DNA from 2 places in the Arthrobacter sp. 2MCAF14 genome. Region 2 is predicted to be linked to the other one. Evidence: riboswitches for the same ligand, from Rfam matches in the RefSeq annotation. Region 2 holds a riboswitch; the other holds the start of a gene.
What was found. Region 2 has a riboswitch for cyclic di-AMP ahead of AB4074_RS06920 (hypothetical protein). Riboswitches for the same ligand answer to the same signal wherever they lie in the genome.
Positions count from the first base shown of each region.

Region 1: it holds a riboswitch for cyclic di-AMP, as region 2 does, so the genes downstream of both, AB4074_RS13015 (NlpC/P60 family protein) here and AB4074_RS06920 (hypothetical protein) in region 2, are expected to answer to the same signal.

Region 1 is NZ_JBFRHB010000017.1:25,097-40,597, reverse strand. Features, by position in the region: gene AB4074_RS13065 (amino acid ABC transporter substrate-binding protein) at 1-742, shown strand, start outside; gene AB4074_RS13060 (amino acid ABC transporter permease) at 758-1,423, shown strand; gene AB4074_RS13055 (amino acid ABC transporter ATP-binding protein) at 1,410-2,237, shown strand; gene AB4074_RS13050 (alpha-mannosidase) at 2,382-5,408, opposite strand; gene fdhD (formate dehydrogenase accessory sulfurtransferase FdhD) at 5,573-6,448, opposite strand; gene AB4074_RS13040 (FdhF/YdeP family oxidoreductase) at 6,450-8,786, opposite strand; gene AB4074_RS13035 (molybdopterin molybdotransferase MoeA) at 8,849-10,174, opposite strand; gene AB4074_RS13030 (DUF6457 domain-containing protein) at 10,171-10,458, opposite strand; gene mobA (molybdenum cofactor guanylyltransferase) at 10,490-11,149, opposite strand; gene AB4074_RS13020 (HNH endonuclease) at 11,187-11,687, opposite strand; gene AB4074_RS13015 (NlpC/P60 family protein) at 12,009-12,773, opposite strand; cyclic di-AMP (ydaO/yuaA leader) riboswitch at 12,779-12,945, opposite strand; gene AB4074_RS13010 (M23 family metallopeptidase) at 13,091-13,909, opposite strand; cyclic di-AMP (ydaO/yuaA leader) riboswitch at 13,912-14,119, opposite strand; gene AB4074_RS13005 (metal-dependent transcriptional regulator) at 14,246-14,941, opposite strand; gene serC (phosphoserine transaminase) at 15,190-15,501, shown strand, end outside.
Region 2 is NZ_JBFRHB010000006.1:89,418-104,918, forward strand. Features, by position in the region: gene AB4074_RS06915 (glycosyltransferase) at 1-943, opposite strand, end outside; gene AB4074_RS06920 (hypothetical protein) at 1,104-1,853, opposite strand; cyclic di-AMP (ydaO/yuaA leader) riboswitch at 1,856-2,029, opposite strand; gene AB4074_RS06925 (ATP-binding protein) at 2,194-3,672, opposite strand; gene AB4074_RS06930 (response regulator transcription factor) at 3,685-4,425, opposite strand; gene AB4074_RS06935 (hypothetical protein) at 4,589-5,566, shown strand; gene AB4074_RS06940 (winged helix-turn-helix domain-containing protein) at 6,232-7,101, shown strand; gene AB4074_RS06945 (SixA phosphatase family protein) at 7,248-7,778, shown strand; gene AB4074_RS06950 (LysR family transcriptional regulator) at 7,861-8,817, opposite strand; gene AB4074_RS06955 (EamA family transporter) at 8,890-9,846, shown strand; gene AB4074_RS06960 (hypothetical protein) at 9,819-10,418, opposite strand; gene AB4074_RS06965 (TetR/AcrR family transcriptional regulator) at 10,482-11,114, opposite strand; gene AB4074_RS06970 (YhgE/Pip family protein) at 11,111-13,147, opposite strand; gene AB4074_RS06975 (ABC transporter ATP-binding protein) at 13,144-13,860, opposite strand; gene AB4074_RS06980 (alpha/beta fold hydrolase) at 13,965-14,747, opposite strand; gene AB4074_RS06985 (dihydrolipoyl dehydrogenase family protein) at 14,795-15,501, opposite strand, start outside.

The sequences.
Region 1 (15,501 bases), on a different contig from region 2:
CGGCGGGTCCTCGCCGTCGTCGACGTCGGGTGGAGACACCTCGCTGTCGGCCATCAAGTCCAAGGGCGAGATCGTCATCGCCACGGAAGGCACGTACCGGCCGTTCAGCTTCCATGAGAACGGGGCCGGTCCACTCACGGGCTTCGACGTCGAAATCGCCCAGGCCGTGGCCGCCAAGCTCGGGGTAAAGGCGACCTTCCAGGAAACCCAGTTCGATGGCATCTTCGCGGGCCTGGATTCCAAGCGCTTCGACACTATTGCCAACCAGATTTCCATCAACCCCGAGCGCACGGCCAAGTATGACTTCTCGGCGCCTTACACGATCTCCAATGGCGTCGTCGTGACCAAGTCCGACAACAACTCCATCAACAGCTTCGCCGATCTCAAAGGCAAGACCACCGCCCAGTCGCTGACCAGCAACTTCTACAAGATGGCAGTTGACGCAGGCGCAAACGTCCAGTCCGTCGAAGGCTGGGCGCAGGCCGCCACACTGGTGCGCCAAGGCCGCGTCGACGCAACCGTCAACGACAAGCTGACCTACCTCGACTACGCCAAGAGCACCCCGGACTCCGGCTTGAAGATCGCCGCAGAAACCACCGACAAGACGCAGAGCGCCATGGTCTTCCGCAAGGGATCCACCGAACTCAAGAGCGCAGTGGACAAAGCGCTCACGGACCTTCGAGCCGACGGCACCCTCGCCAAGATCTCCCAGAAGTACTTCGGCGCAGACGTTACCAAGTAGCCGGCGGCCAAGCAGATGACCTTCAACTGGGACCTCGTCTGGAGTTCCTTCGGGCCAATCATCGGCGGCGCCGTCACAGGAACCATCCCCTTGACCCTGGCCTCGTTCGCGTTTGGCCTGGCGTTGGCGCTGCTCGTCGCCCTCTTGCGCCTGAGCCCCAACAGGCTGCTCTCCGGCGTCGCGCGCTTCTACGTCTCCGTGATCCGCGGGACTCCACTCCTGGTGCAGTTGTTCGTGATCTTCTATGGCCTCCCGAGCCTCGGCGTGAAGCTGGAGCCGTGGCCGAGCGCCATCATCGCGTTTTCCCTCAACGTGGGCGGCTACGCTGCCGAGGTCATCCGCGCCGCGATCCTGTCGGTGCCGAAGGGCCAATGGGAGGCCGGCCACACGATCGGCATGTCGCGGCCGCAAACGCTCGTGCGGATCATCCTCCCGCAAGCGGCCAGGGTCTCGGTACCTCCACTGTCCAACACCTTCATTTCGCTTGTGAAGGACACCTCGCTGGCTTCACTCATCCTGGTCACCGAGCTTTTCCGCAACGCCCAGCAGATCGCCGCGTTCAGCCAGGAATTCATGATCCTGTACCTCGAATCCGCACTGGTCTACTGGGTCATTTGCCTCGTCCTCTCCACGGGCCAATCCGCCCTGGAGCGCAGATTGGACCGTTATGTCGCCCACTGAGCCAAGCAACGCCCCCCAAGGGAACTCCGCGCTGGTGCTGTCCGCGCGGGACCTCGCCAAAGCCTTCGGCAGCAACGAGGTGCTGCGCGGCATCGACGTCGACGTCCGCCGCGGACAAGTGGTCGCCTTGATCGGGCCCTCGGGTTCGGGAAAGACGACGGTCCTGCGCTCGCTCAACGGCCTCGAAGTGCCCGACGCCGGCACGGTCACCTTCGGGGACGCCGACGCCGGTACGGTCCGGGGGTCCGGCGCAGGACTGACCCTCGATTTCGCCGGCACAGTGGGCAAACGGGAGATCGCCGCCCTCCGGGACCGCAGTGCCATGGTGTTCCAGCACTACAACCTGTTCCCGCACATGACTGTGCTCAAGAACATCATCGAAGGACCACTCCAAGTCCAGAAACGGCCCCGGGCTGAGGTCGTGGCAGAGGCGGAGCGGCTCCTCGCCCGGGTAGGCCTCGCAGACAAACGCGACGCGTACCCCTTCGAGCTGTCAGGCGGCCAGCAACAACGCGTGGGAATCGTGCGTGCCTTGGCCCTCAAACCCCAACTGCTGCTCTTCGACGAGCCCACCTCTGCCCTGGACCCGGAACTCGTGGGTGAAGTGCTCGGTGTCATCAAGGAGCTTGCCGACGAAGGGTGGACCATGGTGATCGTGACGCACGAACTCGCCTTCGCCGGCCAAGTTGCCGACGAAGTCATCTTCATGGACGGCGGAGTGGTGGTCGAGCGAGGACCCGCCGCGGAGGTCTTGCGGGAGCCGCGCGAGGAACGGACCAAGCAATTCGTCAAACGCCTCCAGCACGACGTCTGACCCCCAACTGATCCCCACCGCCACCCTCGCCTCGCAAGCTCGGCCAGGGAACCCTGGCGGCGTGGGCCCACGCGTTTGTTGTCGTTTTGGGCTTCCAAAACGACATTAACTGCGAGTTAGTTGGGTCGGCGGGAGTGCACAAGCTCAGCGGCTGAAACGCAAGGTCACCAACTGGAACGGGCGCAGGGTCAGTTCGGCGGCACCCGCTCCGGGCGTCACACCGGTAGCCTCAACGGGGCGCTCCAGGAGGTCCACCGATTGCACCATCCGGGAATCGAAGTTCGCCGTGATGAGGCCCGTGGAGCGTTCTCCCAGCGATTCATAAAGCCGCACGATCACATCTCCAGAGCCGTCCTCGGCAAGCTTGACGGCTTCGATGACCAGCGCCTGGTTGAACACCGTGAAAAGCGGCTCCACGGGGTTCGCCCCTGCCAGCAACCTCGGTTTCAGGTTGGTCCGATAGCCCTCTTCCACGGCCCCGCCGATGCTGGCGCCGGGCCGGATGCTCAGATCCAGGACGTGCACACCAAGGTCGGCCTGGGGGTCCGGGAACTTGGGCGCCCGCAGCAGTGAAACACGGACGTTGGTGGTGGTTCCGCCGTCGTCGCGGATGCTCCGGGTAACGTCGTGCCCGTAGCTTGCCGCGTTGGAGATGGCGACGCCGTAACCCGGCTCTGCCACGTGGATCCAGCGATGGGCGCAGAATTCGAACTTGGCAGCTTCCCAGGACGTGTTGGTGTGCGTCGCCCGGAATACGTGCCCGAACTGGGTCTCCGAGGCGGAACGGTCAGCACGGACATCCAGCGGGAAACCGATCTTCAGCAGTTTCTCGTGTTCCTGCCAGTCCACCGCGGTGGAAATGCCGAGGGACTCCGCGCCCGCTTCGAGGGAGATGCGCTGCGTGATGGTGGAGGACCCCACAGTCCGCTCCACCACGACGACGGCGTCCCAGCCCGCGCTTTCCAGCGTCACCGATCGCGCCTCGACTACCGAGACGACGTTCCGGCGGTAGAACTCGTCGATGTCCCAGGCATCCCATTCGTTGGGCGTGTCCCGGTGGAGCTCAAGGTGGTTGCCGAACATCCCGGGCGCAATGGCTTCGCGGCCGGTTGCGTAATCCGAGAGGGACGTCAGCAATCCGTTGGCGTCCAGCACCGCGCGGACGATGCCGTTGTCCAAAACATAGCCGCCGGCGCGTTCTGCGACGTTGACCGGACTATCCGGGTGGACCGCTTCCGCAGCGGCGAGAGCCGGAACACCGGTGCGCTCATGCGGGGCCGCATTGAGCAGGAACATCGTGTCCCCCTCGCCAAGGAGGGCCGACGCGGCACCCGCAATGATGCCTTCCAGCTCCCGGGCGATCGCGGCATAGTTCCGCTCCGCATCCTGGTGGACCCACGCGATGGAACTGCCCGGCAGGATGTCGTGGAACTGCTGCAGCAGTACAAGTCGCCACAATCGCTTGAGGTCCGCCGCGGGATAGGTGAACGAACCTGCAGTCCGTACTGCCGCCGTCGAGCACCAAAGCTCGGCCTCGCGCAGCAGGTGTTCCGAGCGGCGGTTCCCCTGTTTGGTGTTGGCTTGGCTCGTGTATGTTCCTCTGTGCAGCTCGAGGTACATTTCCCCCACCCAGACCGGGAGATTGCGGTACTCGCCCTCGGCCTGCGTGAAGAACTCCTTTGCGGTTCCCATGCGCACCTTCGGCGAGCCTTCCAGGTCCGCCGTCCGGTGCGCTGCGGCAACCATTTCGCGCGTGGGTCCGCCACCGCCGTCGCCGTAACCGAAGGGAACCAGGGATATGGTTCCGCGGCCGTGCTCCCGGTAGTTGCGCTGGGCATGGGCGAGTTCGCGGCCGTGAAGCTCGGAATTGTAGGTGTCCACGGGCGGGAAGTGGGTGAAAAGCCGCGTGCCGTCGATGCCTTCCCAATTGAAGGTGTGGTGCGGCATCTTATTGACCTGGTTCCAGGAGATCTTCTGGGTCAGGAACCACCGGGAACCAGCGGACTTGACGATCTGCGGGAGGGCCCCTGAATATCCGAAGGAGTCAGGCAGCCAGGCCTCCTGGCAGTCGATGCCGAACTCCTGCAGGAAGAAGCTCTTGCCCTCCACGAATTGCCGGGCCATTGCCTCGCCGCCGGGCATGTTGGTGTCCGATTCCACCCACATGCCGCCGACCGGCACGAACTGCCCTGCTGTGACCTTCTCCCGGATCCGGATGAACAGCTCGGGATAGAACTCATTCATCCACGCCAATTGCTGCGCCGAGGAGCAGGAGAAGACGAAATCGGGGTTCTCGTCCATGAGGGCCACAACGTTGGAGAACGTGCGGGCGCATTTGCGGATGGTTTCACGGACCGGCCATAGCCAGGCCGAGTCGATGTGTGCGTGGCCGGTGGCCAGTAGTTCGTGGGCCGAGGCGTAAGCTGGCCGGCTCAAGACCTCGGCAAGGGCTTCCCTGCCGGCGACTGCTGTCCCGGCGACATCGTCCGGGTCCATGATGTCCAGCATGCGCTCAAAGGCGCGAAGGATCTCATGCCGCCGCGGCAGTTCGAAGGGTAGCTCGTGCATCAGCCCGCTGAGGGTCCAGATGTCTTGGTGGAGCTCCCACACCACCTCGTTGAGTTCGGCTATGGCTATGCGTCCAAGCCGGTAGTGAGGCTCGTCTCCGGAGGTGGACTTGTCCCCGAGCGGGGTTGCCGCGAAGCTCCACCCCTGGCTGAGATCCGGATTGGCCGCGGCTTCCACGTAGAAGTCCACCGAGAGTCCGCCACCCAGAAGCTTCAACGGGACATGCTGGTTGCGCGGAGAGATGGCCTTGATGATGGTGCCGTCCGGCCGCCAGGCGATGCCTTCGCACTGGAATCCGGGGGCGTCGATGCTGAAACCGAGATCGACGACGATCTCCACCGTGGTGCCATCGGCGACTCCCCAGCCCTCCGGGACCTCGCCCCGAAGCCGAAGCCATTTGGTGCTCCAGGCCTTGCCCCACGCAGCGCCGTGTTCCTGGGGTTCAAAGACCTGGCGGAGCGCTTCGGAGACCGGGACCGGCTCTCCCGGGGCATCCCAGCTGCTCAGTTCAAGAGGCAGTGCGCGGCCATAGATGGCGGGAGCTACCCGCTCCCGGACAAAACGTTCGAGCCGCTTCTCGGTGATCCGGCGGTCGTCGTGCAATTGAAGTCCCCTTTGGCGGTGGGCTGGGTTGATTGCTTCCTTACCGTTACGAGCAGCTTAGTTAGCAAGGCCACTGTCCGGAGGAAATAGATTCCATTCGATGGATAAAATCTACGTTGTTCCTGGACAATAGCCAAGTGATTGGCGGCTATCCCTACAAGTCCCTATATGTTGGCCGGAACACCCACCCGGTCACTGCCCGCGTAGACGTTGAGGCTGGTCCCCCGGCTGAAGCCCACCAGGGTCAAACCGGTCTCCTGCGCGAGCTCCACGGCAAGGCTGGACGGTGCGCTGACGGCGGCCAGAACCGGGATTCCTGCGAGCGCGGCCTTCTGGACCAGTTCAAAGGATGCCCTCCCCGAGACCTGCAGGACGGTGCCGCGCAGGGGCAACATTCCTTCGCGCAGCGCCCAGCCCACCACCTTGTCCACGGCGTTGTGCCTGCCGACGTCTTCCCGCAGGCACAGTAGCTCGGCAGCACTGCCGGTGCCGTCGTCGTGGATTCTGAAGAGGCCGGCGGCATGCACTCCCCCGGTCTTGTCGAAGACCGCTTGTGCTTCGCGGAGACGGTCAGGCAGGGAGGCCAGAACCTCGACCGGGACGCTCAGGGCGTCATCCGCTGGGTTGAAGTGGGAGGATTTGCGCACTGCCTCGATGGAGTCGGTGCCGCAGATCCCGCACGAGCTGGAGGTGTAGACGTTGCGGCCGGTCTCGGGAAGGACGACTTCGGGACGCAACTGCGCCTCCACGACGTTGAAGGTCTGAACGCCGTTCTCGTCCTCACCTGCGCAGAAGCGCAGCGAAATGAGCTGGGCCGGGTCCCAGATGACACCTTCGGAGACCAGGAAGCCCGCCACGAGGTCGAAATCGTCGCCAGGAGTCCGCATGGTCACCGAGAAGGACATGTGCCCCAGGCGCACCTCGAGCGGTTCCTCGACGGCCAGGAAGTCCTCGCGGTAGCGGACCGGGTGCTCCAGCGCCTGGGCGGAGCCATCCAGGACAAATTTGTGCACCTTGCGGCGCTGGGTCACCCGTCCCATCTCAGATACCCACCGTCCCGGCAGCTTCCTTGTGTTCGGCAGCTTCACCGTGCTTGACGAACCGCACCGTCATGGCCTTGTAGCCGGGCGTGTTGGATTCGCGGGCAACGAGTTCCCGGTGGACCAGGGCGTTGGCCTCCGGGAAGTACGCGGCTGCGCAACCCTTGGCCGTGGGGTAGGCAACCAGCCGGAACTTGTCCGCCCGGCGTTCCGTTCCACCGAAAGTGGAGATGACGTCCACCATGTCCCTGTCCTCGAAGCCGAGTTCGCTGAGATCGTCCTCGTGGACCAGGATGACCCGGCGGCCTTCGGAAATGCCCCGGTAGCGGTCGTCCAAGCCGTAGAACGTGGTGTTGTACTGGTCGTGGCTGCGGACCGTCTGGAGGATCAGGTGGCCGGCCGGGGCTTCAAGGTACTCCAGCGGGCTCACGGTGAATCGTGCCTTCCCGATGTCCGTGGCGAACGTGCGGGTGTCGCGTGGTGGATTGGGCAGGACGAAGCCGTTCTTGGTCCGCACCCTTGCGTTGAAGTCCTCGAAACCGGGGATCACCCTGGAGATGTGGTCCCGGATGACGTCGTAGTCCTCGGCCATGGCACGCCAATCCACAGGGTGGTTGTCCCCGAGGACCGCCTGTGCCATGCGTGCGACGATGACAGGTTCGCTGAGCAAATGCTCCGAGATCGGAGTCAAGCGGCCTTGGGTGGAGTGGATGACGGACATGGAGTCTTCCACGGAGAGGATCTGCCGTCCGCCCGGGTGTTTGTCGTCCGTGTCCGTTCGGCCCAGGGTAGGCAGGATCAGGGAGGTCTTGCCGTGCACCACGTGGGCACGGTTGGGCTTGGTGGAAATGTGCACCGTCAACCGGGCCCTCTTGAGCCCTTCCTCCAGCGCGACGGTGTCCGAGCCTGCCGCGGCGAAGTTGCCGCCCATGGAAACGAACACGTCCACCTCACCCTTCTCCAAGGCGTGTTGGGTTTCCACGGAGTCGTACCCGTGCGCCCGGGGCGTCGTGAATCCAAACTCTTTGTCCAAGGCTGCCAGGAAGCCCTCGGAAGGCTTCTCCCAGATGCCCATGGTGCGGTCGCCCTGCACGTTGGAGTGGCCGCGGACGGGACAGGCGCCGGCGCCACGCTTGCCGAAGTTTCCCTGCAAGAGCAGCAGGTTGATGATTTCCCGCAAGGTATCCACGGAGTGGGGCTGCTGGGTCAGGCCCAGCGCCCAGCAAATGATGGTGCCCTTCGAAGCGGCCAGCATGCCGGCCACCTTGGTGATTTCAATGCGGCTCAAGCCCGTGGCGCGTTCCGTCTCGACCCAATCCAGCGCCGCCCGGGCCTCGGCGTAGGCCTCGAAGCCGTCGGTCTGCGCCTCGATGAAGGCGCGATCAACCACTGTTCCCGGCTGCCGCTTCTCCTCCTCCAGCAGGAGGTGGCCCAGCGCCTGGAACAAGGCAAGGTCGCCGCCCACCTTGATCTGCAGGAATTCATCGGCGATGTCCGTGCCACCACCCACCACGCCGTTGAGCGACTGGGGATCCTTGAAGTTCAAGAGCCCGGCTTCCGGCAGAGGATTGACGGCGACGACCTTGCCGCCGTTGTTCTTGCAATCACGCAAGGCGGAGAGCATGCGCGGATGGTTCGTGCCCGGGTTCTGGCCCACGACGAGCACCAGTTGCGCTTCGTGGATGTCTTCCAGCGAGACTGTGCCCTTGCCGATCCCGATGGTCGGGTTGAGGGCGCTCCCAGAGGACTCGTGGCACATGTTCGAGCAGTCGGGCAGGTTGTTGGTGCCCAGGCTGCGGGCAAACAGCTGGTACATGAACGCGGTCTCGTTGGCCGTGCGCCCCGAGGTGTAGAAAACACAGCGGTCCGGCGTCGTGGCATTCACGTGCTCGCCGATCAAGGCGAAAGCATCTGTCCAGCTGATCGGCGAATAGTGTGTGTCGCCAGGGCGGATGACGACCGGCTCGGCAATGCGGCCTTGGCTGCCGAGCCAGTATTCGGTCTTGTCCTCAAGTTCGGCCAGGGAGTGCCGTGCCCAGAACTCCGCATCGACCACGCGAGTGGTGCTCTCCTCGGCGATTGCCTTGGCACCGTTTTCGCAGAACTCGGCCGGACTGCGTTTGCCGGTGATGGACTCCGGCCAGGCGCAGCCGGGACAGTCGAAACCGTCCCGTTGGTTGACGCGGAGCATTGACTTGACGGTCCGGCTGACGCCCGCTTGGGCCCAACCGCGTTCCAATGCCACGGTGACTGCCTTGACGCCCGCAGCGGAGCGCTTTGGTGGGTGGATCTGGAGGTCATCTTCGTTGATGTCCTGCTCGGGTGCATGCCTGTTCATGCCCCCATCATTGCAAGGCCTGACTCTCTAATCCACCCGCGTCCATTCGGCAGCGGAAACTCTCAGCCTGTCAGGGCGCTCCAGTCGACCGGCCCGGACGAAACCTTGCGGGCCGGCTTGGCAGGAGTCTTCTTGGCCTTGTCTTCCGAGGACTTCGGCAGGGGAAGCGGCTGGCCCCACGGCAACGGAAAAGCGGGCACTGCCTCGCCCAGTTGCACGCCGTGCGGCGGCACCACCATGACTCCGTCCGCACTGGCGAGGCCGCGCATCATCCCGGGCCCCGCATGCTGGGCCGGCGACGCCAGGCCGTACACGAACCTGAAGGGAAGCAAGCGCGTGCGTCCGGGATCGGCGTCGAGCATAGCACCGCAAGGAACCTCGCCGACCTCGGGCAGCGCCCTGTGCCCCAGCCCCGCGAGAAGCGGTGCACCGATCGTGAAGAGGACCATCATGGCCGCGAGCGGATTGCCGGGGAGACCCAGCACGAAGCGCCCGTCGGGCAGTTCGGCCAGCACGCCAGGATGTCCCGGACGCATCGCAATTCCGTCAATCAGCAAGCGTCCGCCGAGATCCGCAATGGCCCGCCGGAAGTGGTCGGTCCCCGAGCGGCCGGTTCCACCGGTGGTGATGACGACGTCGGCGGGTGGCGCGTCCGGCGACAGCTCGCCTTCTTCAAGGCCCGAGAGCCATTCTTCATAGGAGTCGCCCACCTTGATTTGCTCGCCGCGGATCCCGCCAAGGAGCTCGACGACGGCGCCAAGCTGGGGACCGAAGGTATCCCTCACCCGCCCGGGGACCGGGACACCCGCGGTCACCACTTCGGAACCGGTCAGGAGCATTTTCACGAGGGGCTTGCCCAGCACGTCGAGTTCATCGCGCCCGGCCAAGGCAGCCAGGGCGAGATGGGCCGGGTTCAGCACGACGCCCGATTTGATCAGCAGCTCGCCCGCCGCAGCTTCTTCTCCCGCGTTGCGGATGTGTTGACCGTTGCGCGGTTCGCCCGGCTTCGCGTTCCCGCCGAGCGCGAGCAGCGGCAAGCCATCTTCGTCCGCGGCCAGGACCCCGCTCTCGCTCCGCAGCACGGCCTTGGCCCCCGGCGGGATCAGGCCACCGGTGGCGATAGGACTCGCTTGGTGCGGTGCCAGCCGCTGGCCGGGTTCGGCGAGGATCCATGGGCCGCTGCCGTTGACCGCCCAGCCATCCATCGCAGAGGACGCATAGTGCGGCAAGTCCTGCAGGGCGTGGACATCCGCGGCCAGGGTCCTGCCGATGGCGTCCTTAAGGGCAACGGGTGCGGCGGGAATGGGCGTGGCGCTATCGAAGGCAAGTTGCCGCGCCTCGGCCCACAAGTGGTCGGCATGCGGGACATGCCCGGGGGCTTCCGTCATCCGGCGTCGGTTCCGGGGTTCGTATAGTCCTTCGCGAGCGTGCGTGCCAGGCCCATGGCGGCATCCATCGACGCAGCTTCAGTGGCTTGTCCCGAACCCGCAGCAAGTCCGGCGGCGAAGCCCGCAATGAAGGTGGTCAAGGGAGCCGCCGGCCGGACCACTGAATGGGCTGCAACGCCTGCCAGGGATAGGATCTCGTTGATGTCGATCTCGACGTCTTCCAGCTCATATGCTTGCAGCAGGCTCCTGCACCATTCCTCGAGCGTTTCTTCCTGGCTCTTCACGATCCGCCTCCACTGTCCGGTACAGCTGTTGTCACGGCAGGTCGCCGTCCACTCCAAGCGCCGCGGCATCGTCCCAGGTATCCACGTCATCGGTGGACCCTGTGGGGACAGGCACGGCCAGCAGATCAAGCCTAGCAAGCAGTCGGAAAACCGCGGCGTTGGCCAGGCCGCCTTGTTCTGCCGCAGCCTGCACTTCCCGTTGTAGAGCGGACACCTGGTAGATCCCGAGCAGCGGCTGTTTCCGGCCATCGGCGGAAATGGACATGGCCCCTTCCGTTTCTTCGTGGCCCGCAAGTTCCTGGAGCAGGACCGGAACGGCGGCGGCGGCCAGGGGCATATCGCAGGCAAGGACGAGGACCCAAGGCGCGTGCTCCGGGGACGGGACCACGCCTTCTTGCGCTTCGCGATCTTGCCCTTCGCCGTCTTGAACTTCTCTGTCTTGCCCCAGGGCGAGGAGTCCGGCTGCGATCGCCGCTGCTGGTCCGGCGTAGGGCGGGTCCTCCCGTGCGGTCAATGTGCCGTCCGGCAAAGTGCCGGGATCCGGCCCGACGACGACGACCCTCCCGGCGCCGCGCGAAGCCGCGACGGCACGCTGAAGGAGGGTGGCGCCGTCGTACTTCAACTGGGCTTTGGGCACGCCGCCGAGGCGGGAGGACTTGCCACCCGCCAATATCACCGCATCAAAGTCCACCCGCCCAGATTACCCGGGAAGCAGGCTCAATTTCCGGTTAGGCCGCCGATTCGGGCAGGAGGAAGGGATCCCATGCCGGCGCAGGTTTCTCAAGCTCCTTGATCTGCCAGATAGTCCCGGTGGGCGCCGCCGGAGTGAACCTCAGTTTCCAGCCCATCTCGGCTGGGGTGTGGTCACTCTTGGCGTTGTTGCAGCGCAAGCACGCTGCCACCAGGTTTTCCCAGGAATCCGCGCCGCCCCTGGATTTGGGGTGGACGTGGTCAATGGTGTGCGCTGCTTTCCCGCAATAGGCGCAACGGTGACCGTCGCGGCGCAAGACGCCGCGGCGTGTAACCGCCGTCATGGTGTTGTACCTCGGCCGGATGTAGCGATTGAGCAGAATCACGGAGGGACGTCCGAGAATCTCCTGTGGCCCGACGACAGGCTCGTCGCCTTCGGCCACTACGCTCGCTTTTCCGGTGAGCACAAGGACCAGCGCCCGGCGGAAGGTCACTACCGCCAGCGGTTCATATCCAGCATTCAGAACGAGTGTGCGCATGCACGTACCTCTTCACGGCCGCACCCGTCAGGGGCGCGAGGGCCGGCTGCCCTCTGCATGTACGGGCTGTGGATCGACAACCTAAGAGTAAACACCCGGAGGCCAGATCAACGAATCCTTGCGGGAGTTCCAGCGCAGTGTCGGTCAAAGTTCATGTGCCGGACACGTAGCCGGAACCTTTCCTAGCACCGAAGGGCTGCTCCTCGAATCGTCCCTTTGAGACTGCCTGGAGCAGTGATTTAGCGCATGCTGGTTAAAACAGAACATCCCCGCCGGCTGACCAGCGGGGATGTTCCAGTGAAGCTATGTAGCCGGAGCTATTTAGCCACCAACGCGGATGAAGACCGGGCCGGAGCCAACGTTGACGCTGTAAAGGGCGGTGGTGCCACCGTTCCAGCCGCCGTGGACTGCCATGCCGTTGCCGACGTAAACGGCGATGTGGGCCATGCCCATGCCACCGTTCTGGTAGTAGACCAAGTCTCCCGGCTGCGCTTCAGCAGCGCTGACCGTACGGCCAAGGGAGAGGTAGTCTGCCGGCCAGCCGTGGAAGTTGATCCCAACAGCGGCCAGGGAGTTCGAAGCCAGGGCGGTGCAGTCCTGGGCAACGCCAAGCTGAGCGTAAGCTGCGGCAGCAATCGCTGCGCCCTTGCCGCTGGCAACCTTCGTGGCGGGTGAAACAGCAGCGGTGACAGAGAGCGTCGAGGCGCCGGTAGCGGCACCCGTCGCAGCCTGCGTGGCCGGAGCAGCTTCCTGCGTGGCAACCGGAGCTGCGACAACCGGAGCAGCTTCGGTGGAGACCGCCGGGCGCTCGTACTTGATGGCGACGGAGGAGTCGGCCGAAATGCTGGCTTGGGCGATGGACTGGACTTCCAGGGCGGAGGTCGAAGTGGACTCGCGGGGGACGTTGGTTTCTGCAGCGTTGGCTGCGATACCGCTAGTAAGCACCAGACCGGAAGCAGCTGCGATAACCGCTGCCTGACGGCCTACGCCACCGGCGTTGCTGCCGACAGTCTTAGCGATAACGGCAAGCGAGTTGGTCTTGGTGACCGCGGCACGGTGGCGCGCAACAGTAGAGCGTGAAGACACGTTAAGAGGCCTCTCCCTATGCCCGCGAGGTAAGCTGTCGGATTCGGATGGGAGTCATCCGGCCACACTTCTCCCTCTCGGAAGTTGTGCGACTTAACCCCAAGGCCATCCGTGAAGATGACCAAAAGTGGGTCCCCCGCCTCTGCCAGACGATGTTTTGCGAACGGAACCTCGAGCAGTGGCAGAGCTAGGCAATCCACTCGAGTGCATCAACTCTCTAAAAGTTGATGCGTCTTAGACGGTACATGAGTTTTGGCTGAATGTCACATTCAGATCACGGAGCGTGACAAGCATGCGAGAGGCTTCCATCGGATTGGCTACAGCCAGCCCAAGGGGTCAACGACGTCGCCGTTGACCATGACTTCAAAGTGGAGGTGGCAGCCCGTGGAGGCGCCCGTGGTGCCGCTCAAAGCAATGACATCGCCGCGGCTGACCGTTTGGCCCACCTGGACGTTGAACGACGACAAATGGTTGTACGTGGTTTCCAGGCCGTTGCCGTGGTCCACCACAATGCGGTTTCCGCCGCCATACGGATGCCAGCCAGCGAAAGTGACCTTACCGGCCGCGGCAGCATGGACCTGGGTGCCGCACTGGGCCACGAAGTCCTGACCTCGGTGAAACTCTCCCAAGCCGCCCGTGATGGGATTCACGCGGTAGCCGAAAGGCGAGGCCGTTGTCAGGGTGTCCAGCGGCGCCCCCAGGGTGCCCTTGGAGGACGACGTCTTGATGCTACCGACGGACTGCGCACTCAAGAGCTGCTTAAGCTTGGTGTCCGGATCTGCAGTGGTGGAAACCGCAGCACGGCTGAAGTCGATCGTGGCGCTCGCCGCGGCCGGAATCTCAGGCTGGCTGCCCACTGCCAAGGCGGTTTGGTTTGACTCGGGCGTGGCCGTCATAGCGCCGGCGCCCGGCAAGGCGACCGTCAGGATGAGGCCCGTAGCGGCAAGGGCCACTCCGGCCTTCTGTCCTGCTCCGCTTGCGGCGGCGAACTCGGCCATCTGCCGCAAGGGACCCTTGCGGCGGCGAAGTTCGCGATGGGGATCGCGGGGCCGGTCGTGCTCGACGGCGGTTGTGCTCCGCAGCACAGCAGTAGGACCGGACGCGCGCCTGCGGCCCCTGGTGTTCTGCGTGGTCAAGGTTTTCCTCTCTGGCAAGCCTGCGAAGTTAGCTGTCGGATTCGGGCCAGAGAGATCGTGGACCCGGTCCGCGCGAAGGGCACGAAACGCAAGGTACCCGGAGGGGCCTTGCGCCGTTTGCACTTCCGCTACGGACTTCACCCCAAGGCCGTCTTTCGACAGCCGATGGTGGTTCCTCCGTTTCTGCCAGTGAATGGACTAATCCACCTGATCCGCTGGCAGAACTCGGCTTCGGATCAGGTAACGCTTTGGTATCGGCGCCAGTATTTAACTATAGGGGATTAAGCCCCCGCGGTAATAATTTCGTTATCTTTGCCGACCGCATCGGCGGGCCGGCTAGGCGACCGTGACAAACACGTGCGACGCAACCTCGGGCGGCAGCTCCAGCGCGCCGTCGATATTGGGCACGCGAACGGAGATGTACTCCCCCACACGTTCCAGGGAAACCCTGGCGCCGGGGCGGATTCCGCCCTCGTCCAGCTGCACCAGAAGTTCAGGCTCCACCTGGATCGGTTCAGCCAGCCGGCTGACGGTGACCCTGTTTTCAGGTGAGTATTCGTTCATCGCTTCAAGAAGGTTGACCACGCCATCCGTAAAGGCGTGGGAGGCGACTCCACCCAGCGCTTCGAGTCCGGGAATGGGGTTGCCATAGGGCGATTCCGTGGGGTGGTCCAGCAGTTCATAGAGCCGCCGTTCCACGCGCTCACTCATGACATGCTCCCAGCGGCACGCTTCATCGTGGACGTAGGCCCAGTCCAGTCCAATCACATCTGCCAGGAGCCGTTCGGCGAGCCGGTGCTTGCGCATGACCTCGGTGGCGCGTTTCCGGCCCGTTTCAGTCAGCTCAAGGTGCCGGTCATTGGACACAATCACCAGGCCGTCGCGCTCCATCCGCCCGATCGTCTGGGAAACGGTGGGGCCGGAGTGCCGCAAGCGCTCGGCGATGCGTGCGCGAAGAGCCACGATGTTCTCTTCTTCAAGCTCCAAAATGGTCCGAAGATACATCTCAGTGGTATCGATCAGATCCGTCATCCAGCTCAGCTCCTCGAGCGCAGTATCTTGCGTATTTTCGCCAGCTCCAAGCTTAGCTTATTTGGAATTACTCCGGATAATTCCGGCGCTTGTCCAGCGCCAGCCGAACAAGTGCTTTCCACGTGGCGGACTATGACAGCTTCGGTTCTGCCCCCGCCTGCGGCGTCAGGCAGAATTGGGGAGTCGAAGGGGCAGCTTGCCACCTGCCACGACCCATCTAGGCCGCTACTTCACCATTGGAGCATCCCGTGAGCGACAACAGCATCACTATCCCCGCCGATTTGCTGCCCAAGGACGGCCGCTTCGGCGCCGGGCCCTCCAAGGTCCGCCCGGAGCAGATCGAGGCGCTCTCCGCCGCCTCGACAACGATCCTCGGCACCTCCCACCGCCAGGCACCGGTCAAGAACCTGGTGGGCTCCGTCCGCGAGGGACTGAGCCAGTTCTTCCGTGTACCCGAGGGCTACGAGGTGATCCTCGGCGTCGGAGGCTCCACCGCGTTCTGGGACGTCGCCAGCTTCGGCCTGGTCGAGAAGAAGGCCCAGCACCTCTCCTTCGGTGAG
Region 2 (15,501 bases):
CCAGTTGCCCGAAAAGGCTGCTGCGCGGGTTCTGCTCGGCGGTGCGGGACGACGCCGGGAGCGGCCCGCGTGCAAGCGCTGCGCGCAATTCCGGAATGGGGATGCGGCCCGAGACGAGATCCCGGGTGAGCCGGACCATGCCGCGGATGTCGGCCAGGGCGGTGCGTACCACGTCGACGCTGGAATTGGGATCGTCGATCCAGTCAACGGGAACTTCGTGGACCCGGAGGCCGCAGCGTTCGGCGAGGACCAGGAGCTCAGTGTCGAAGAACCACGAGTTGTCCATGGTGTGGGGGAGGATCTGCTGTGCGACGTCTGCCCGGATCGCTTTGAAGCCGCACTGGGCATCGCTGAAGCGGGCGCCCATGAACGAGTGCAGCATCAGGTTGTAGCTGCGCGAAATGAACTCGCGCTTGGGGCCGCGGACAACCCGCGAGTTGCGTGTGAGACGTGTGCCAATCGCGAGGTCCGAATGGCCGGAGATGAGCGGCGCCAAAAGGGGCGCCAGTGCGGCGAGGTCCGTGGAAAGATCCACGTCCATGTACGCCAGAACCGGCGACGGCGATGCGAGCCACACCTTGCGAAGGGCGTTGCCGCGTCCTTTCTCCTCAAGATGGACAACCGCGAGCTCAGGCAGTTCCCTGGCCACGCGCTCCGCGATCTTCAAGGTGCTGTCCGTGCTCGCGTTGTCCGCCACGGTGATGCGGAAGCCATGAGGGAAGGATTCGCGCAAATGGCCGTGAAGCCTGCGCAGGCACTCTTCGAGGTCGCGTTCCTCGTTGAAGACGGGGATCGTGACATCGAGGATGGGGATGGCGGTGTGGGTGTCCACAGGGGCACGCCGTCCGCTGCGCTGGACGGGGGTCTTAGCCTGGATGGGAAGGCCCGGCGGCACCACCGCGGGGTCCTTCAGGGTTCCGGAGGTGGATTCGATGAGCGTCATGTATCCACAGTGCCGTCGCAGAATATGAAGGCTTTAGGCGGAACCTGTGACGTGGCTGTGGATGTACCACCGGCGTGGCAAATCACATGCCTGGCCAAAAAACGCAAAGGTCCGCCCCTGAAGGGACGGACCTCGATGTATTTTGCGCGTGGCTCTTGGTTTAGTACCAGTTATGGGCCAAGTGGAAGGACCATGCCGCGGACGGCGATCCGTAGCGTTCCTTGATGTAGTTCAGGCCCCAGCGGATCTGCGTCTGGTAGTTGGTCTGCCAGTCGGCGCCTTCGGATGCCATCTTTTCGGCCGGCAGCGACTGCCCAATGCCGTAAGCGCCACTGGAGGAGTTGGTGGCAGTGGTGCGCCAATCCGATTCCTTGTTCCACAAGGTGATCAGGGCTGACATCTCGCCCTGTCCCCAACCGTAGGAGGGAAGGATGCTTGCGGCATAGGACTGGGCGCCGGAGGGATCATCGACGGCGACGGGAGCGGCCGGAGCCGCCGGAGCGGGGGGTGCAACGGGGGCAGGGGGTGCCACGGGCGTGGCCGGTGCGGCAGCCTGGGCCGCGACGGCGGCCGGACCGGGGGCGGATGCTTGGCTCGGCGTCGGCGTGGCGCTGGGCTTGGGGCTCGCGCTCGCCGACGGCGTGGCGGTGGCCGACGGCGTGGCTGAGTGGTCTGCCGTGCGGGATTCGGACGTGCGGCTCATGTCCTGGGCATTGATGGCTTGACCGGCGGCCTGGGTGGCGGCACCTGCACCGAGGAACACGGCAACGACGCTGGCAACAACTGCCATGCGCTGGCCGGTGCCGAGGTTCGACGCGGCTCGCCTCAAAGTGGAGCGTGACTTGTTATTCCGGGCAGGTTCGCCGCGGTGGCGCGCAACAGGGCGCGACTGATTCCTTGAATCAGACATGGTGATTGCCTCTCGACGCCTGCGGAGTTAGCTGTCGGATTCGGATGAGGTCATCCGGCCGTGGCCACAACGGAACGTGGCGGTACGGCTTCACCCCTAGGGCTGGCTCAACATGAGCGCTTGCCCGGAGACCTGGGTCCCCCGTCTCTGCCTGGACTGATGGGCACCGGGAAGTGGCAGAGCTCGGCGCCTACCCGGCGGTGGCCGGAATGATCCAGCGCACCCATTCGACGGTACAGGAGGATCTTACTTAAGTCACATTTAGGTAACGGAGGTCACGACGTCGGTGCGTCGACTTGCGCTCGCCGCGCACCGGCGTCGTGCCCTCCAGGGCGGCCTTTCAGGCCGTGGCGGTCCTGAGCGCCGGAAGCCGCACCGCGAACTCCGTCCGTCCGGGCCGCGAGGCCACTTCGACCGTGCCGCCATGCGCCTGGACAATGGATTCCACGATCGACAAGCCGAGCCCGGACGTGCCCTCGGAACCGGAGCGGGCGGCGTCGGCACGGGCGAAGCGCGAGAAGATCCTGCCCTGGAATTCAGGCGGGATGCCCGGCCCGTTGTCAGTCACGGTCACCACGGCGCTGCCGTCGGCGGACCGCATGACGCCGGTGACCACGGTGGTTCCCGCCTCCGTGTGCTTGCGGGCGTTGGAGAGCAGATTCGCCAAAACCTGGTGGAGTTGAGTGGTGTCGCCGCGGACCGTGAGGGGCTCGTCCGGGAGCTTGAGCTGCCAGATGTGACCTGGGGCCATGACTTTCTCGTCGCTGACGGTTTCGATCACCAACTGCGTGAGATCCACATCGGTGAACTCTGGGGCCTTCCCTTCGTCCAGCCGGGCCAACAAGAGGAGGTCCTCCACGAGGGTGGTCATGCGTTCCGACTGGCTCTGCACCCGGCCCAGCGACTTGCGCCCGTCCTCGGTGAACGTCTCTGTCATGCGCAAGAGCTCGGTGTAGCCGCGGATGGCGGTCAGCGGAGTGCGCAGCTCGTGGGACGCGTCGGCCACGAACTGGCGCACCTTTGTTTCGCTTTGCTGGCGCGCCTCTAGGGCGCTGGACACGTTGTCCAACATCAAGTTCAAAGCATGGCCGACGCTTCCCACTTCCGTGCTCGGGTGGGCCGCCGACGCCGGAACGCGCACAGCGAGTGCCACCTCACCGGCGTCGAGCGGAAGCTTCGACACCTTCGTGGCGACGTCGGAGAGCTGCTCCAAGGGGCGCATGGTGCGGCGGATCAGTACGGTTCCGGCCAGCCCGATCAGGACCAGTCCGCCCAAGGAAACCAGCACCATGGTCCAGACGAGCGAGGCCTCGGTGTCCTCTTTCGAGGCGAGCGGCAGCCCCGTGATGACAACATCGCCGTAGGGAGTTTCGGTGGCCACCAGCCGGTAGCCGCCATTGGACAGGGTGCGATCAACCGGGCGGCCATCGGAGGGGAGCGCCGACAGGATTCGAGCGTCGCTGGGCGACAACGGCGCACGGGTGGCATCGGAGGACAGGAATCCAGCATCGGTGCTCACCTGACCTGCGAGAATACGCGCATTCAGGGTGCCGATGCTCTGGCCCCGGGGGTCCAAGGGGTCCGGACGGCCGCCAGGGTTGCCTTGCGGCGGGCGGCCATGGGAGGCCTGCGCCAATTGCTGGTCCAGCTGTTTCGTGAGGAACACATCCATGGAGGCGTAGCTGACCACACCGACGGCACCGCAGATGGCCACGAGGAGTGCCATGGAGAGAAGGATCAAGCGCGTGCGCAAGTGCCAGGTTGAAGGATTGAACCAGCTGTGGTCGGTCTGGCGGGGGATACCCGAGAGTGCGGACATTCGGAGCCCCGGCTATTCGGCGGGTTTGATGACGTAGCCTGCTCCGCGCACCGTGTGGATCATGGGCGGGTGGTTGGCCTCGATCTTCTTGCGCAGGTATGAGATGTAAAGCTCCACAATGTTGGCTTGCCCGCCGAAATCGTAGTCCCACACGCGGTCAAGGATCTGGGCCTTGCTGACCACGCGCTTGGGATTCTCCATGAGGTAGCGGAGGAGCTCGAACTGGGTCGCCGTGAGCGGAATGTCTTCGCCGCCGCGGGTAACTTCTCGTGTGTCTACGTTCAGGGTCAAGTCACCTACAACCAGTTCGGCCGTGTCCATCGCGGCCACGCCTGAGCGTTGGACCAAGCGGTGCAGGCGCAGCAGGACTTCCTCCATGCTGAACGGCTTGGTGACATAGTCGTCGCCGCCGGCGGCCAACCCGACGATGCGGTCCTGCACGTCATCCTTGGCGGTGAGGAAGAGCGCAGGCACCTCAGGCGCAAAGGCGCGGATCCTCCCCAGCAGCTCTACGCCGTCGAACCCTGGAAGCATCACGTCCAGCACGAGGACATCCGGACGGAAGTCCTTGGCGAGCTTTACCGCAGCCGGACCGTCGCCGGCCACGGCCACCGACCAACCCGCCATGCGCAGCCCCATACTCATGAGCTCGGCGAGGCTGGGTTCGTCGTCCACCACAAGGGCGCGGATAGGAGAACCGTCCGGGTGGCTGAGCTGCGGAAGGTTATTGGTCATGGAGTGCGAGGATGCCATGGGACAACTCTCCAATCTGCCGGTTTGCCAGTGCTTTGCCGTTGCTGTGAGCACCCTGTGAGTCCCAGCCTAGCCACCTGTCGGGAGGTTGTTCCGGTTCCAGCAGAATCCGACACCATACCGAGCGGCAGGTCACAGGCAAGCCTGCAGTTCGACACAGCCAATGCACAGCAAAGCGGCTGACGCTGTTTGGGACAAGAACAAGCACGACCAAACAGCCTCGATTTCGATGGAGAACACCATGGATCAGCAAAACAACCCCTCCGTACCTGGTTCCGAGCCGGAGAACGGGCACCCGCAGCCGGTGATCCGCCCCCTTGATGATTCTGCGCAGCCTGGTGCTGGGCAGCCTGCCGCGGGGTGGGGTGCTCCGCAGCCGCCGGTGAACCAGCAGCCTGGGCAGCCTGCCGCCGGGTGGGGTGCTCCGCAGCCGCCGGTGCACCAGCAGCCTGGGCAGCCTGCCGCCGGGTGGGGTGCTCCGCAGCCGCCGGTGCACCAGCAGCCTGGGCAGCCTGCCGCCGGGTGGGGTGCTCCGCAGCAATACAACTCCGCACAGCCCCGGCCTTCGTTTTTCAAGAATTGGAGCCTGAAGAAGGGGCTCATTGTTGGCGGCGTCGCGGTCGTGGTCGCCGCGGCGGCAGGGGCCGGTGCTTACGCCGCCGGAAACGGGACCGCGGCAGCAGATACCACCAACGCGCAGGGACCGGGGGCCGGGCAGAACGGCCAGGGCGGATTCGGCGGCCCGGGTGGGACGAACGCGGGCCCGGGCGGGCTCGGCGTGGGCATGGGCGGCCTGAACGCTGCGGTCCACTCCGAGTATGTGGTCCTCCAAAACGGCAGCTACGTCACCATGGCAGGCCAGCTGGGTACGGTCACTGACATCTCGGCGAGCTCCATGACCGTCAAGAGCGACGACGGATTCACCCGCACTTATTCGCTTGGAACGGACGTCGTGGTAGCGGAAGGCGTCCGGCAACGCGGAAGCGGAACCACCGGCTCCACCTTGACCCTCGCCGATGTGAAATCCGGATCCAGCGTGAGGGTCACTGCGCTCAAGGAATCCGACAAGTACACGGCCCAGTCCATCCAGATCGTCACTGCCACCACCTCAAGTACCCAAGGAACCGGCACCACCAACTAGCGACGGGTGCTGCTTGGCTCCGTCGTGACCTTCTTTGCCCCGCTTTGGCCTCAGAATGACGCAACTCGCCGTGTCGCAAGCGCTTTCCGAATTCAAAGAAGGTCACGACGGCGCGTCCGCCGGGGCGATTGCAAGGGACCTAGCAGAGGATTTGCCAAAGAATTTTCACAGGACGCAAACCCACGATTGGACAAGGGTTGTTTCATATCTCGAGATTCAAAGGCAAGCGCATGACGTGACTTAAGATTCAAAGAATGATCTTTCCATCAAATTTTATTCGAATATTTCGTGAGCAACAGCCAGTATGACGAACGAGAACGAGTCACATTTGGACATGTGTGAATTGTGATGTGCGGCACAATAGTCCGATTCGTCTCAAAATGTGGACGCTTCCGCCCTTTGTTACTTGCAAGTTCCCTTTGTTACGTTGCACACTTCAAATGTGAACAAGAACTCAACAGCATCTGCAGCCGCAGCGATCGAGCCCAGCGCACCCGCTGGTTTTTCGATGAGCTGTTGTCGAATGCATGCCTAACTTCAGACCCCAAGAGGTTTCAGGCATTCGCCCCCTGCCCAGCGTCGGGCGCCCCTCCCCATCTCATTGCGGGGACCAGACCAGCATTCGAAGCCGCGATGACGGCTATTCACTTTGAGGTAAGCAATCCATGTCAGTTGCATCCGGATACGTCCACATCTCCGTCCGTAACGCCAATAAGGCCGCGTCGAACGCCGGCCTGCGTCCCGGCTTCGGCAACCGCCCGGCCTACGCCCAGCCCGCACCGCAGGGTGGCAGCCAGGCGCCCGGTTACGTCCCCCAGGGCTATAACCCCAACTCCTACGGCCAGCTCCGCGCTGTTCCCGCCAACGAGGCCTCGCCGATGACTGCACCCACGCCCGTCCTGGCGCCAGCGGACCGTTCCCTCCGCCCCGTTGCAAATGACAATGTGGCCCGCGGGTTCGTGCTCTACATGGGCATCGACGAAGACACCGCCGCGGCCGCGGGAACGTCCATCGCCAAGCTTGCCCAGGAAATCCGGGCCTACGCGCAGTCCCTCGTTTCCGGTGCCGAGAGCTATGCCGCCGTCGCGGTTGCCCCGGCCAGTGCGCCAGGTTCCGCGCTCGACGTCGTCCGCTCGACTTTCGGTGACCCGACCGTTGGCAACCGCCAGCGCGCTGAGGCGCTCCGCCCGCAGCCTGCCCAGGAAGCCCGCCCGTCCGGCGTCTTGATCGACCTCGCCCGTCGTGAAGTGCACCTCGACGGCGAATCGCTGAACCTCACGTTCAAGGAATTCGAGCTCCTCAACTACCTCGTCGAGAACGGCACCCGCACCGTGGGCCGCGATGAACTTCTCGAGGGCCTCTGGCGCAACGCCGAAGAGGTCCCCAACGAGCGCACCATCGACGTCCACATCCGGCGCCTCCGCTCCAAGCTCGGGCGCCTCGCAAACACGGTCCGCACGGTGCGCGGCCAGGGCTACCGCTTCTATGAGCACCCCGAGGTCATCGTCTGGGCCGCTCCGGAATACTCGATCTAGTCTCAACCCGCTCGAGGCGCCCGCCCCCTGCAAAGGTGGCGGGCGCTTTTGCTTGCGCGGCCCACCCGACTGACTCGCATTTGTTGTCGTTTACAGGCGTCAAAACGACAATAAATGCGAGCTAGTTGGGATAGTAGGGTGGGGGGATGAGCGAGCATCACATTAAGCGGCTGGTGATCATGCGGCATGCGAAGTCGGACTGGCCTCTCGGGGTGCCGGACCATGAGCGCCCCCTTGCCGAGCGTGGCCACCGGGAGGCTCCCCTTGCCGGAAAATGGCTCCTCAAACACCATGTGATTCCGGACTTCATCCTGTGTTCGTCCTCGCTGCGGACCCGGCAGACCTGTACTTGGGTGTGCAGCGAGCTTGGGGACAAGGCCCCGACGCCGAAACTCGAGGACGGACTATACGCCGCCTCCGCACAGCGCATGTTGACCGTCATCAACCATGTGCCGGAAACCGTCACCACGCTCATGATCTTCTCCCACATGCCCGGCGTGCAGGACCTCGCGATGCACTTGGCGTCCCGCGACTCGGACCATGACGCCTACATGGATGCCGCAACGCGTTACCCCACGAGCGCCATGACCGTGATGGAACTCGAAAAGCCGTGGGCTGAACTCGATGGCCAGGATGCACGGCTGACCCACTTCGCAGTGCCCCGCCCGAAGAAATAGCCCCGTCGCGCGAACTGGCAGCTAATGCCCATTGCCGCGCCGCCAGAGGGCATCTGCTGCCAGTTCGCGCGGATAGTCCGAGCTAGCCCACCTCGAGGCCAGCCGCCACGTCCTGAAGCAGGCGCACGACGTGGCGGATGCTGGGGCTTGCCGTCATGGTCTTCCGGTACACGATTCCCACCTGGCGTTGCTGCATCGGATTGACCACGGGAACCGCGACCACTCCGGTGGGGAGCTCGGGCCTGCCGAGCCGGGGCACGAGCGCCACCGCAACACCCTGCTGGACCATTGCGATGTGCGTGGAAAAGTCGGGGTCGTAGATGCGGATGTCCGGCACCCGCCCCAGGCCTGCGAGGATCGCCAGCAACGCCTCATTGCAGATGGCGCCGGCCGGCGTGCTGATCCAGCGTTCATCCACCAGGTCGGAGGGCTCGACGGCGGTCCGCCCGGCCAGCGGGTGCGCTGAGTTCAGCAGGACGTCGGCGGTGTCGAGGCAGAGGTCCTCGTGGACCATGTTCTCCGGAATCACCAAGGGCACCGAGTGCCAGTTGTGCACGACGCCGAGATCGGCTTCACCGGTTGCGACCCTTTGGACGGCCTCGCGCGGGTCCTCGGCCACCACCCGGATTTCAAGCCCGGAGCCGCCAAGCCCGGAGCTCCCCGCGGCCGAAGCGGCGGCAACAGCCTGATCTGAGCCAAGTTTCCGCAGCATCGGACCCACCAGCCCGCGGCAAGCCGTTGAGAACCCGACGAGCCGAAGCACTCCGCTCGGCTTCGCGGGGTCGGCGAGCAAGGTGGCCTGTAGCTCCTCCAACTCGCCCAGGATCCGGCGTCCGTACTCGGCCAATGCCATGCCGCGGTCGGTCAGCAGTACGCCGCGGCCATGCCGCTCCAGGACGGTGACACCGCTCTGCTTCTCGAGCTTCTTGATCTGCTGGGAGACCGCTGAGGGGCTGAAGCCCATGGCTTCCGAGGCCGCCACTACCGAGCCTTGCTGTTCAACTGCTACGAGGGCCCGTAGCGCCGCAATCTCAATCATGAAGCAAACGTACATGATTGGATGCAGAATTCAACGCTGGTGCTTCATTCACTTGACTGTCAGAGTTGAATCGTGAATATCCGACACTCAGCACTCGCCGTCCTTGTCGCCGTCCTTTGGGGCCTGAATTTCGTCGCGATCGACTTTGGCCTCCACCCCGCAAGCGGGAATGGCGGCAACGGGAGCGGTGGCTCGGCCGACGTGCCCCCGCTGCTGTTCGTCGCCATCCGCTTCCTGCTGGTGGTGTTCCCCTGCATCTTCTTCGTCCGCAAACCGGACGTCAGCTGGAAGGCGATCGTCGGCGTCGGGCTCTTTATGAGCGCCGGGCAGTTCGGCCTTCTCTACCTGGGCATGGCGCTTGGGATGCCTGCCGGGCTCGCCTCGCTTGTGCTGCAGGCGCAAGTGCTCCTGACAGTGCTTTTGGCGGCCCGGTTCCTCGGGGAGCGGCCGAGCAAGCGCCAACTGACCGGAGTGGTTCTGGGTGTCGCAGGGCTCGCCCTCGTAGCGGTGGGTCGAAGTTTGGTGGCCCCGGTGGTGCCGCTCATGATTGTGCTCGCAGCGGCGTTGTCCTGGGCCGCGGGAAACATCATCGCACGCAAGGCCAAGGCGGCCTCGGGACTAGGGCTGGTGGTCTGGTCCGGGGCGGTTGTCCCGTTGCCGCTTGCGGGCTTGTCGCTGATCATGGACGGGCCGGCCGCCGTCGTCGGGACCCTCACCAACCTTCAGCCGGCGACCATCTTGAGCGCCCTGTACACCGCCATTTTCGCGTCGCTGGTGGGCTATGGCATCTGGAACCGGCTGCTTAGCCTCTACCCGAGCTCGGCCGTGGTGCCCTTCACGTTGTTGGTCCCGGTGGTGGGAATGACCGCGGCGTGGCTGCTCATCTCAGAGGTCCCGACGACGGCGGAACTGGTTGGCGGCCTCCTCCTGCTGGGCGGTGTGGCGACTGCCGTGCTGCAGCGACGCGCGAAGCCTGGGGAGCTGGCGGCGCCCGACGTGCGTCAGCGCTTGGGTGCCGGCCTGCGCTGAGCGGGCGATCCCGACGGCGGGCGCTTGGCGGAGGCGGCCGGGGTGCGCGGTGCCGGGCGCTTCACAGCTCCCGACGCCGGACGGGCGGCCGGCCGCTGGGCGGGCCTGGCGGGTACCGGGGAAGGACGCGAAGCTGGCCGGGGCGCCGGCCGCCGGGCAGCCGTACGGGCCGCTGCCTTCGAACGGCGGGATGGCCACACCGCCCCCACGAACAAGACCAGCAGGGAGCTGCATCCGGCAAGTGCGGCGAGGTAGAAGTAGATGTCCGAATCCTTGGTGCTCACGGCGCTGCCCAGGGCATTCTCGTCCTGGTTGAAGGCGAGCCCCCACATGCGCAGGAACGCGATTCCGAACCCGATGAAAAGGATCGTCGAAATGGCTCCGAGAACCAGCATGAAGTACCTGCGACGGGTGAAAACTTCGGCGACGCACGCCAGATAGCCGATCGCCAGGACCCCAAGGAAGATGTACATCACAGTTTCGTCAAGGGTGATGGCGAGGAGCACCAGCAAACCAGCGGACACCACGGCAGAGATGATCGCTAGCTTTCCACTGTTCCCCATGTGACGCATGGGATTAATCATCCCTGACGGGCAGGCAGCGCCACGCCCCAAGACGCGGCAGTTGCCATACCGTTACCGCAGAACGTAGCCGCGCATGATCGTCATGATTGCCGCTGTGCTCTGCTCACGCGTGCGCTCGGGGTTGTACGTCTGCCGGTCAAGGCCCACCACGAAGATCGCTCCGAACATCGCCGCCTCGAGGCTGCCCCGGGCAATGCCCGTATCCACGGTGTACGTGGTGGCGACCTTTTCGATGGCTGAGCCAATCACGGCCAGCAACTCGCTGCGGAGTTCGACGAAGAGCTTGCCCCATTCGCTCGGCGTCCGCCAGTTTTCGCTGATCCAGAGCCGCGCGAAGGACGGGTAGTCGTCCATGAAGTCCATGGCCTGGCCGAGCATGGCTTCCATGGCCTCGAGCGGATCGGCGTGCAAGCCTTCGATGGTCTGGAGTCGCCCGAGCATGATGTCGACGCCGTGTCGCAGCAACTGGGCGATCAGATCGGACTTGCTGCCGAAATTGTAGTAGACCGTTCCCTTGGACACTCCGGCTGCGGCTGCGATCTCGTCCACCGTGACGCCTGCCGCCCCGCGCTCGCCGATCAGCTCCATCGAAGCGTCGAAAAGGCGCTGCTTGGTCGCGTTGGTGCGGGCTGGGCGGAGCTTCTTCTCCGGGAGCGCGGGGGCGTCCGGCTCTTGCATGCTCATACCGCGATCTCCGGCTTCAGGGTCTTGGGGGTCCAGAACTTGTGCTTACGGACGGCCAGCGTGGAAAGCGCGGCTCCCAGCACAGTGTAGCCAAGCAGGCCCAGGACAATCGGCCAGATCATGGACAAATCGCCGCCATAGATCAAGTGCCGCATGCCGGTCACCACGTAGCCCATTGGCATGATCTCGTGTACCACGTGCAGCGGCATGGGGGTGGTTTGCCACGGGAACGTTCCGCCGGAAGACACCAACTGCAGGACCAGCAGGATCAACACCACGAACTTTCCGGGAGTCCCCAGCAAAGCCACGATGCCCTGGATCAGGGCCGTGAATGCCATGACCGCGGCCAGCATGAACAGCCACATCCACACCGGGTGCGCCGCGTTGAGGCCCAGCCCCAGGTCCACCACGAGGGTGAGGATACTTGCTTGCAGCACGGACACCACGAAGAACGGCAGCCAGCCGCCGACGGCGATTTTCCACGACGGAGCGTTCGAGGCCAAGGCCCGCTGCGTGATGGGACGCATCGCCTGGACCAGCATGAACACACCGATCCAAAGGGACAGCGTCAGGAAGAACGGGGCCAGGCCCGCACCGTAGGACCCTGCCTTGGCCTGGGAAACGTTGTTGACCGCCACAGGATCCGCGATCACCTTGGACACCTCGCTCTTTTGGGCGTCGTTCGGATTCAGGACCTTGCCTGCGCCCTTCGCCAACTCGCTCGCCAAGGTGCGGGATCCGTCCGCGGCCGTCGCGGCACCGCTGGCAAGCTGCGCCGCGCCGTCGTCGAGCTTTGACGCACCGTCCGCGAGGGCCGCGGTGCCGTTGACGGCAGACTGTTCACCTGCGGCCAGCGTCGCGGCGCCGGAGCTGAGCTGGTCCGCGCCTGCCGAGGCCTGGCCGATGGCGCCCGTCAGTGCCGGTGTGGCACCGGCAAGTTTGGCGGCGCCCGCACTTACGGCGGCCGATCCGTCGGAAAGCTGCTGGATCTGGGCGGCATCCGCCGAGATCTTGGCTTTGGCGTCGGTGACCGGGCCGGACGCGGCGGCGGTGTCAAAGTCGGCCAGGATTTTGTTCGCCTGGTCCTGCGTGATGACCCCGGCGGACAGGAGCCGCGCGTTGGAGGCCACAACGCGGTCCCGCGCTCCGGCGTCGAAAGCTGAAAGCTGCCCGACGACGTCCTGGACTTTCGCGTTCAACTGCGCGTTTCCGGCGGCTACTTGGGCGGCGCCGTCGGCGAGCTTCTGTGAGTCGGCCGGAAGGGATGCGGTCTTGTTCTTCAGTTCGGTGAGCCCTGCGCTGAGCTGTCCGGCGCCGTCGTTCAGCTGATTGGCGCCGTCACGCAGCTTGTTTTGGCCGGCCAGGAGCTCGGAGGCTCCGCTGCTGAGCTTGCTGGTGCCGTTGTGCAGGGTGGCCGCGCCGTCGCTGAGTTTGCCGACGCCGTCGGCGAGCTGGGAGGCGCCGTCGGACGCTTTGACGATGGAGGCGTGGATGGTGCCGAAGCCCGTGAGGAGTTGGTTGGCGGTTTCCTCGCCCACTTCCTTGGCCACGGTGGAGTGCACCGCGGTGGTGAGTTTGTCCACGATAGTGCTGAGGAGGTAGTTGTTCGCGTCGTTGGTGGTGACGTTGAGCATCGCCTGGTTGGCGGCGTCGAAGCTGCCCGGCGAGACCAGGTTGGCGGAAAAGTCCTTTGGAATCTTCAGGGCGAAGGCGTATTTGCCGGATTCCACGCCGGCGTCGGCTTCGGCCGTGGTGGTCACGCGCTGCCAGTTGAAAACGTGGCTCTGCACGAGGCTGTCGGCAACCTTCTGGCCCGCCTGCAGTTCGGGACCGTTGGCCGGCTGGGCTCCCGCGTCTTCGACGACCAAGGCGGCGTCGATCTGGTTGAGATTGCCGTAAGGATCCCAATTCGCGTAAAGGTACACGGCTCCGTAGAGGAGGGGCACCATGGTCAGGGCGAGGATGGTCAGCTTAGGCAGGAGCCCGCCGGTCATGCGCTTGAGTTCGGAGCGGGCCAGCCGCAGAACAGTCACTTTGCGGTCCTTTGCAGGGTTTCGGGTACTTCTTCGGGATCTTCTTGCGCGTCGTCGAGGAGCTCAGCGGGTTCGGCCGGTGCAGTGTGCGTGACCGAGTTGCCGATCACCGCGGCCGGGCCGGCCCAGTTGTCCGGGAGGGCAGAAACGACGGCGATGACGGCGAGCGGCCGCCCGGCGTCGTACGCCAACTGCTCAAGGCGGGGGAGCCAGTCCGCGGTGTTTGCGCTGTGCCGGTCCGGGGAGTCGAGCACCAGGAGGTCAAGGGCAGGGTCCGCAAGGGCCAGGGCAGTCAGCAGCTCGAGGCGTCGGTCCGCAGGGAGTTGCTCAATCCACAGCCCGGCGATGTCCTCGAAGCGGTTGACCTTGAGCCACGGCTTGCTGAGGAGGGCGCCACGGTAGCGGCGGGGGATGAGGGAGAGGTCTTCGGTGACCAGGTCGCGGACGCTCAAATGCTGCTCCGGCTCGTTGACGCCGGGAGCGTCAATCAGGGCGCTCGCGGCCCGGACTTTCTTGGTCTTTGCCGAGTTTTCCCAGCTCAGGAGGCCTTTGCTGGGCTTCATCCGGCCGCTCAGCGCGAGAGCCAATGCCGTGCGCTGGTCCTGACCGTCGCCGCTGACCAGGAGGAGTTGCCCGCGCCTGGCTTCGAGGGAAGTGGGAGGCAGGAGATCGTCCCGGCGGCCGTCGATCTGGAGTTGCTGTGCAGACAGCACAATTGGACCTTTCGCAGAACCTGTTATCTGCTCCAATCGTAACTGAACTGACCAGTCAGTTCAAATAGCGTCGGCGGTTCCTCGGGCCGCGTCCTCTCAGGTGGCTACCCCTCGGCAGGCTTCGCGCGGCGCACCGGCATAAACGTACGCGGCGGCTCTTCCGCGGCGAGGAAATTGGCTATCAAGCCCGTGACGACCTCCGGCTGTTCCAGGGGAAGCCCGTGGGAGGCTCCCGGAACGACGGCCAGCTGGCCTTGGGGAAGGGCCTCGTACAGCGAGAGGGTATGGGGCAACGTGACCACGTCGTCGTCACCGACCATCACGAGAACCGGCTGAGTGATGTGCGCGATGTCGGTGGTGGTGAGTTCCGGCTCCGACGTGAACGTCGCCACACTTTTGCCAAAGACGACCTCTAGGTGTTCCGGACCGTCGGGCGATCGCTCGATGTAGGCCTTGCCCAGTTCCTGCGCGATCGGCGAATCCTGGTCCATGTCGAAGGGCACGGTGCCGTTGTAGTGGTAGTTGGTGCCAATGACAACCAGCTTGCTGACAAGCTCGGGTCGCCGGAGTGCGACAAGGAGGCCAACGATCCCACCATCACTCCACCCGACGAGATGGGCAGGGCCACCAACGACGTCCTCGAGCACCCGTACCGTCTCGGTGGCCATGTCCGCGTAGTGGAAGTCGGCATCTGTGTCCGCGGTATACCCATGGCCTCGACGATCGAAGGCGACCACCCGGAACCGCTCCGATAGGCCCGGTCCGATGCTCCTGAGCAGATCGTCGCTGTTGCTCAGGCCGCCATGCAACAGCAGGAGGGGTTCGCCGGGACCGCCCCGGTCTTCGACCCACGTTGGGTGTCCGGCAATGTCCACGAGCTCGGCCATGCGGCCATTGTCCTCCCGGCCCGTCGGCGCCACAACGGCTACCAGGCTTACAGCCCGTACTTTTCCAACAGGCGCAGCCACACCTCACTGATAGTGGGGAACGACGGCACCGCATGCCACAGCCGGTCCAACGGCACTTCGCCCACAATCGCGATGCTGGCGCCATGCAAAAGCTCGGCTACTCCCGGCCCGGCGAACGTCGCGCCCACCACCACTTTCCGGTCCTCGTCCACCACCAGTTGTGCCCAGCCCTGGTAATTTTCCGAATGCAGCTGGGAGCCGGACACGTTGATGGGGAGTTCCACCGTGCTTGCATTGATGCCCTTCTGCAACGCCTGCTTGAGGCTCGGACCCACGGATGCCACTTCCGGATCCGTGAAGACCACACTGGGGATCGCGTATTCGTCGGCCGTCTTTGCGAGGGCGCTCCAGGGCTTAGGGTCGCCGTGGAGGGTTCCCTTTGCGCGGGCCACGATGGCGTCGCCGGTTGCCCTGGCCTCGTACTTGCCCTGATGGGTGAGGAACACCGATCCCGCAGCATCGCCGGCCGCGTAAAGCCACAGCCCGCTGGTGCCGTCGCTCGCGGCACCCTCAACCAAGCCGCTCGAGTCCGTGGTGAGGCGCAAAGGCTTGCCCTCCTCGGCGTCGAGCCCTACGTTTTCGAGTCCTAAATTGTCCAGGGAGGGCCGCCGACCAGTCGCCACCAGCAACTGGTCGGAGTTCAAGACTGTCCCGTCGCCGAGTGTGACGCTGA